DNA from 2 places in the Sphingobium yanoikuyae genome. Region 2 is predicted to be linked to the other one. Evidence: riboswitches for the same ligand, from Rfam matches in the RefSeq annotation. Region 2 holds a riboswitch; the other holds the start of a gene.
The links. A riboswitch is a leader RNA that binds a small molecule or an ion and turns the genes downstream of it on or off. The one in region 2 is predicted to bind thiamine pyrophosphate.
Positions count from the first base shown of each region.

Region 1 (3,412 bases), 770 kb from region 2:
CGATGCCGAGCGCCCTGGGGAAATGGATGGTCTGGCTCTGCACCAGCTGATCGGAATCAGTGGGCTTGAGCGTCAGGCGGCTGTCGCCATCGGCCGAAGCGTTGAGCACCAGCCGGGCGGCGCGGGCGGAGGCCTTGCTGCTTTCGGCGGCCTTGCTGGCGCGCTCGTCCTTCTTGTCGGCCCAGTTGAGATAGAGGGTGAGGGCGGAGATCAGCACCGCCGCCACCGCCAGCAATTCGCCCAGCGTGATCCAGCGCCTGCGGATGCGGGCGGCTTCCTCCTTGCGGGTCTCCTGCTTGGCTTCGGGGCTGTCGCTCATCGGGTCAGGCCGTCTGGGGCGGGACTTCGAACTTGTCGATCACCCATTCCTCGGCCTGCGCCTCGCCGATCCATTCCTGCATCCAAGGATGGGCGATGATCGCGCGCATATAGGCTTCGGCAAAGCGGGCGACGGGCAGCTGATAGGTGATGAAGCGGGTCACGACGGGCGCGAACATCAGGTCGACGGCGCCGAACTCGCCGAACAGGAAGTCGCCCTCGCCACCATAGCGGGCGCGGGCCTGGGCCCAGAGCTGCATGATCCGGCTGATGTCGTGAGCAACGGCCTCCGACGGCGGGACCGGGTCATAGATCTGGCGGATGTTCATGCTGTGCTCGCGGCGGAGCGCGGCGAAGCTGCTGTGCATTTCTGCCGCCATCGAGCGGGCCATGGCGCGGGCACCCGGATCGGTCGGCCAGAACTGGTCGCCCTCGGCCTTTTCATTGAGATATTCGACGATGGCCAGGCTGTCCCACACGACGATGTCGTCGCCATCCCACAGGATCGGCACCTTGCCGGAGGAGGGGGCGAACTCATCGCCCTCGCGACGCTTTTCCCACTCCTCGTCATAGAGGGGGACGACCACTTCCTCGAAGGGAAGGCCGGAGAGCTTGCACGCCAGCCAGCCGCGCAGCGACCAGCTCGAATAGGCCTTGTTGCCAATGAACAGCTTCATCATGGCCATGTCTTAGCCGGGCGGGCTTCGATAAGTCGAGAGCCGATAGAGAGGGCTTTCCACTTCGCGTCGAACCGCCTAAGGGGCGGGCATCCCCGGGGGGCCGCTCATGCGCGGCTGAGAGGTGGTCAGCAGACCACGACCCGCTGAACCTGATCCGGCTGATACCGGCGTAGGGAGGGCAAGGCGGCAGGTCCGTCGTCCCTCCTGTGGAGTGGACGTGAGATGAAGACTGCCCGATTGCCCCATGTTGGAAGCGCCTGCCTGACGCTGGCCCTGTTGATGATTGCATCGCCCGCGATGGCGGAGGATGAGCTGGACCAGTCGACCAATATCCAGGTCGTCGGCCATCCCGACCCCGAAGGCCTGTTGCCCGATCAGAGCGCGCCCAAGGCGGTCAGCGCGATCTCCACCGACTTCATCATCAAGCAGGCGCCGACGCTCAACGCCTTCCAGCTGGTCAACCTGCTGCCCGGCGCCAATGTCTCGTCCAGCGACCCCTATGGCCTGTCGGCATCGTCCAGCCTGACGCTGCGCGGCTTGGGCCAGGACCAGATCGGCGTGTTGATGGAAGGCGCGCCGCAGAACGACATCGGCTATTATTATGCCTATCCCTCGCAATTTGCCGATGCGGAGAATGTGCGCCAGGTGATGCTGGCGCAGGGCGCGGCAGATATTGACTCGCCGGTGGTCGCGGCGGCCGGCGGCCTGTTGTCGCTGACGCTGGATGATCCCAGGGCCGAGGCGGGCGGCCTCGTCAACCTGTCGGTCGGTTCCTATGACGAGCGGCGCGTCTTTGCGCGGATCGACACGGGACGGATCGGATCGACCGGGCTGAAGGCCTTTATTTCCTATTCCAACAACCGCGCCGACAACTGGCGCGGGGCGGGGCATGACCAGCGCCAGCATATCGACGCGAAGCTGCTGAACGAATGGGGCGAGGGTAACCGGGCGAGCATCGCCTTTTCCTTCAACGACGCCAAGACATCGACCTATCCCAGCCCGAGCAAGGCGGACTGGGAAGCCTCTGGCCGTGGCTATAATTTCGACGAGACCTATAGCGAGGGGAATACCAACTACTGGCGCCTCTATCGCGCGCCGTTCCGCAATTTCTACGTCGCGGCGCCGGTGCATCTCAAGCTCAGCGACACGCTGAGCTTCGACAGCAGCGCCTATCTGCAGATGGGGCATGGCAATTCGCCCTATGGCACGCAGCTGACCACCACCGGCAATTATCTGGGCACCGAGGAACTGACCCAGCCGATCGACCTGCCCGGCGCGGTGGATGGCGTCGCTACGGTGATGGGCAACTGGACCGGCAAGCAGTTCCGCGTCGGCGACGTCAGCAAGCTGACGCTGCAGGCCGGCGCGCATCGGATCGTGGCTGGCCTGTGGTTCGACTATGGCACGGACCGGGTGACGCAATCCTATACGTCGATCGATGCCGATGGCCGGCCGGTCAACCAGTGGGGCTATCAGGACAAGGCGATCCGCACCGCCGACGGGCGCCTGCTGGCCTATGAAAATCAGCGCACGGAGACGGTCACCAAGGGCTTCTTCCTGTCCGACAGCATTGCGGTGACGCCCAAGCTTGGCATCGACATCGGCTTCAAGGGCGTCAACCTGCTGCGCAACGGCCGCAACTATTTGCCCGGTCCGCAGTCGACGGTGCGGATCGACAGCTTTGCCGCGCTGCCGCGGGCGGCGATCCATTATCAGCTGGACGACCGGCAGCAGCTGTTCGCCAACATTACCACCAATTTCCGCACGCCCAACGAGTTCGCGCTCTACAACAGCTATTATGGCGGCGAACTGGTGAGCCAGGGCACCGACGGCCTGAAGAATGAATATTCGATCTCGCAGGAACTGGGCTATCGCTATATCGGCCCCAGCCTGTCCTTCTCGCTGACCGGTTTCCATTATCATTTCCGCAACCGCCAGGTGGCGACGGTGATCGACAGCGGCGGCGCGCTGGTCAATTCGACCATCAACGCCGGCAGCCAGAGCAGCTATGGCCTGGATGGCGAGATCGACTATCGCCCGGCCAAGGGGATGAGCATCTATGCCTCGGCCGAATATCTGCACACGCGGCTGAACGACGATCTGGCGATCAACGGCGATTATCTGCCGACCAGGGGTAAGCGGGCGGTGTCGGCCCCCAGCTTCCAGTTCGCGCTGGGCAGCACCTATGATGACGGCCGGCTGTTCGGCAGCAGCGCGCTCAAATATGTCGGCCGCCAATATGCGACCTTCATGAATGACGAGAGCATCAAGGGCTATGCCACGCTGGACCTGTCGGTCGGCGTGCATCTGGCCGGGCTGATCGACGCGCAGGTGATGGACCTGCGCATCAACGCGATCAACGTCACCAATCCGCGCGTCCTGTCGGGCGTCTATGCGATCAGCACCAATGCGCA
Region 1 is NZ_CP053021.1:145,667-149,078, forward strand. Features, by position in the region: gene HH800_RS00740 (hypothetical protein) at 1-319, opposite strand, end outside; gene HH800_RS00745 (glutathione S-transferase family protein) at 324-998, opposite strand; TPP riboswitch at 1,082-1,191, shown strand; gene HH800_RS00750 (TonB-dependent receptor) at 1,221-3,412, shown strand, end outside.
Region 1: linked by a shared signal. The riboswitch ahead of HH800_RS00750 (TonB-dependent receptor) and the one ahead of thiC (phosphomethylpyrimidine synthase ThiC) in region 2 are both predicted to bind thiamine pyrophosphate.

Region 2 (3,412 bases):
AGTTTGCGGGCAAAGATGTCCTGCGCCACCGCCGCGAAATCATCATAGATGATCTGGCGTTTGGTCTTGAGGCCCGCCTCATGCCAGGCCGGGCCGAACTCGCCGCCGCCGCGGATATTGGCCAGCACGAAACTATTGCCCCGCTCCAGCCACAGCTTGCCGGTGATCGCGGCATAGCTGGGCGTCATCGGTACCTCGAAGCCGCCATAGGCGGTCATGATCGTCGGCGTGCTGCCGTCGGGCGTCATCCCCTTCTTGTGGACGATGAAATAGGGAATTTTGGTCCCGTCGCTCGATCGGGCTTCAAACTGCTCGACCACCAGCCCCGCCGCGTCGAAGCGCGCCGGCATCGCCTTCACCTGCACCGGTTTCGGGTCGGCCGCATCCATCGCCCATAATGTCGTCGGCGCCAGGAATCCCGCGACGCTCAGATAGACCTGGTCGCTCTTGTCGGATGCGGCGACCGTGCTGATCGTCGCATTGTCGGGCAGGTCGACCGGCTGCGCGCTCCATCCCTTTGCCCCGCGTGCATAGACACGCACCCGCCCGCGCACATTGTCGTTGAGGCTCAGCACGACCCGATTCTGCGTCGCCACCACCCCGTCGATCGACTGGCGCGGCGTCGGCGCGAACAGGATTTCGGGCGTCAGCACGCCGCCATCCTGCAACGCTTTCAGCGCCACGCTCGCCAGCGCGCCCGCCGGCACGGTCACGCCGCCGCTGGCCCATTCCTCGCTGGTCTGGATCAGCACCTGCCCGTCGACCATGCCCTGCAACTGGCTTTTGGCCGGCAGCGCCAGCCGCTTCGTCCCCTGCGCCGTCAGCAACCAGGTCTCGTTGCCGAAGAAGGTGACGCCGCGAAACAGGAAGGCCGCCCTGTTGCCCTGTCCGTCGCTCAGCAGGATCGGCATCGACATCAGCTGGTCTCTCGCCGCGCCACGGAACACTTCCTGCGCCTGATCCAGTGTCTGCCCGCGCTTCAGCGTCTTGATGACGAAGGGATAGCCCGACTTGGTCAGGTTTTCCGCGCCCCAGTCGCGCGACAGCAGCAGGCTGTCCTTGTCCAGCCACACTGCATTCTGCTTGGCATTGGGAATGTCGAACCCGCCCGGCACGAACCTGCCGTCGACCAGGTCGAACTCGCGCAGCCGCACCGCATCCTCGCCACCATCCGACAGCGCCAGCAGCGCAATCCGCTCCTCGGGGTCGAGGATGGTCGCGCCCTTCCACACCCATTTCTTGCCCTCGGCCCTGGACAGCGCATCCAGGTCCAGCACGGTCGTCCAGCTCGGCGACGCCGACGCATAATCAGCCTCGGACGTGTATCGCCACACGCCCTGCGGATGGTCGGCATCGCGCCAGAAATTATAGATGCGGCCATGGATCAGCATCGGCATCGCGATCCGGTCCTTGGCCGATGCGATCGCCAGCGCATCCTTAAAATAGCCGGCATAGCGCGGATCGCCTTGCAGCGTGGCGACGGTCGCCTTGTTCTCCGCCTCCACCCACTGCATCGCGCGCGGCCCGGTCCAGTCCTCCAGCCAGACGAACGGATCGTTGGCCGGAGCAGGGGCGGGCGCGCCAGCGCCGGTCAGCAAGGCAGCAGAAACCATCGTCAAAAACCTCTTCATTGCGCCCCCCTTTGTTGTCCTCAATCCCGCGCGAGCTGGCCCTTCAGATAGCGCCGTCGCAACACCGCCCCCGCCACCAGCAAGGGTAGCGCCGCAGCGCAGGCGATCAGCCCCAGCAGCATCGGCGACCAGCCCATCAGGCTGTGGATGCCAAAGGCCGACGGCAGGATCAGCAGCAGCGCGCCCAGCGTCAGCAGCCACAGCCCCCAGCGCCGCGGCCGCACCGCCACCATCCGCATCTCGTGCCGCAACGCCTTGCGTCGAGCCTTCTCGGAATCGGGATGGGGTGGGGCGCTGTTCCGCACGATCGGCCTCTTGCTGGATATCCTTCCAATTATGGTCTCCATCGCCCCGGCGCAAGGCGATCGGCTCGCGAAGGGCTTCCCCTGCCGCCGCGCTTGCGCTATCCATTGCCCATATCCCCGGGGGACCGTCCGCAGACGGTTGAGAGGCGGCTTTGTGGCCGCGACCCGCTGAACCTGATCCAGTTGACACTGGCGTAGGGAGGGAAGCGCGTCGTGCCACTCGTCCCGTGACACCGCCCGCACTCTCTTTCCGCCTCAAGGAGAGAGAAGTTATGGCAGACGTCCCCGCCCGCACCGAAATGCGCGTCACCACCGGGCCCATTCGCGGCTCGAAGAAGATTCATGTCGGCCCGCGCAAGGTCGCCATGCGCGAGATTCATCTGGAACCGGGCAGCGGCGAGCCGCCAGTCCGCGTCTATGACACGTCCGGCCCCTATACCGATCCCGACGCGCATATCGACATCATGGCCGGCCTCCAGCAGCTGCGCCGCGACTGGATCCGCGAGCGCGGCGATGTCGAGGAATATGACGCGCGCGAGATCCGACCGGAGGATAATGGCCTCAAAGGCCCCGATCGCTCGGGCGGCGTCCAGCCTTTCCCCAATGTCGTCAAGCGCCCGCTGCGCGCCAAGCCCGGCATGAACGTCTCCCAGATGCACTATGCCCGTCGCGGCATCATCACCCCGGAAATGGAATATGTGGCGGAACGCGAAAATCTGGGCCGTGCCCGCCTCGCCGAATATGTCCGCGACGGCGAAAGCTGGGGCGCCTCGATCCCCGACTATGTGACGCCGGAATTCGTCCGCGATGAAGTCGCCCGCGGCCGCGCGATCATCCCGTCCAACATCAATCACCCGGAATCCGAGCCGATGGCGATCGGCCGCAATTTCCTGGTGAAGATCAACGCCAATATCGGCAATTCGGCCGTCGCCTCCGACGTCGCCTCCGAAGTCGACAAGCTGGTCTGGTCGATCCGCTGGGGCGCCGACACGGTGATGGACCTCTCCACCGGCCGCAACATCCATGACACGCGCGAATGGATCATCCGCAACTCGCCCGTGCCGATCGGCACCGTCCCCATCTATCAGGCGCTCGAAAAGGTCGGCGGCATCGCCGAGGACCTGACCTGGGACATTTTCCGCGATACCCTCATCGAACAGGCCGAACAGGGCGTCGACTATTTCACCATCCATGCGGGCGTCCGCCTCGCCTATATCCCGATGGCGGCCAGGCGCGTCACCGGCATCGTCTCGCGCGGCGGCTCGATCATGGCGAAATGGTGCCTCGCGCACCACAAGGAGAGCTTCCTCTACGAGCATTTCGACGAGATCACGGAGATCATGAAGGCCTATGACATCGCCTATTCGCTGGGTGACGGCCTGCGCCCCGGTTCGATCGCCGACGCAAATGACGAAGCGCAATTCTCCGAACTCTACACGCTGGGCGAACTGACCCACCGCGCCTGGAAACAGGATG
Region 2 is NZ_CP053021.1:4,608,212-4,611,623, forward strand. Features, by position in the region: gene HH800_RS22220 (prolyl oligopeptidase family serine peptidase) at 1-1,631, opposite strand, end outside; gene HH800_RS22225 (hypothetical protein) at 1,652-1,936, opposite strand; TPP riboswitch at 2,046-2,153, shown strand; gene thiC (phosphomethylpyrimidine synthase ThiC) at 2,209-3,412, shown strand, end outside.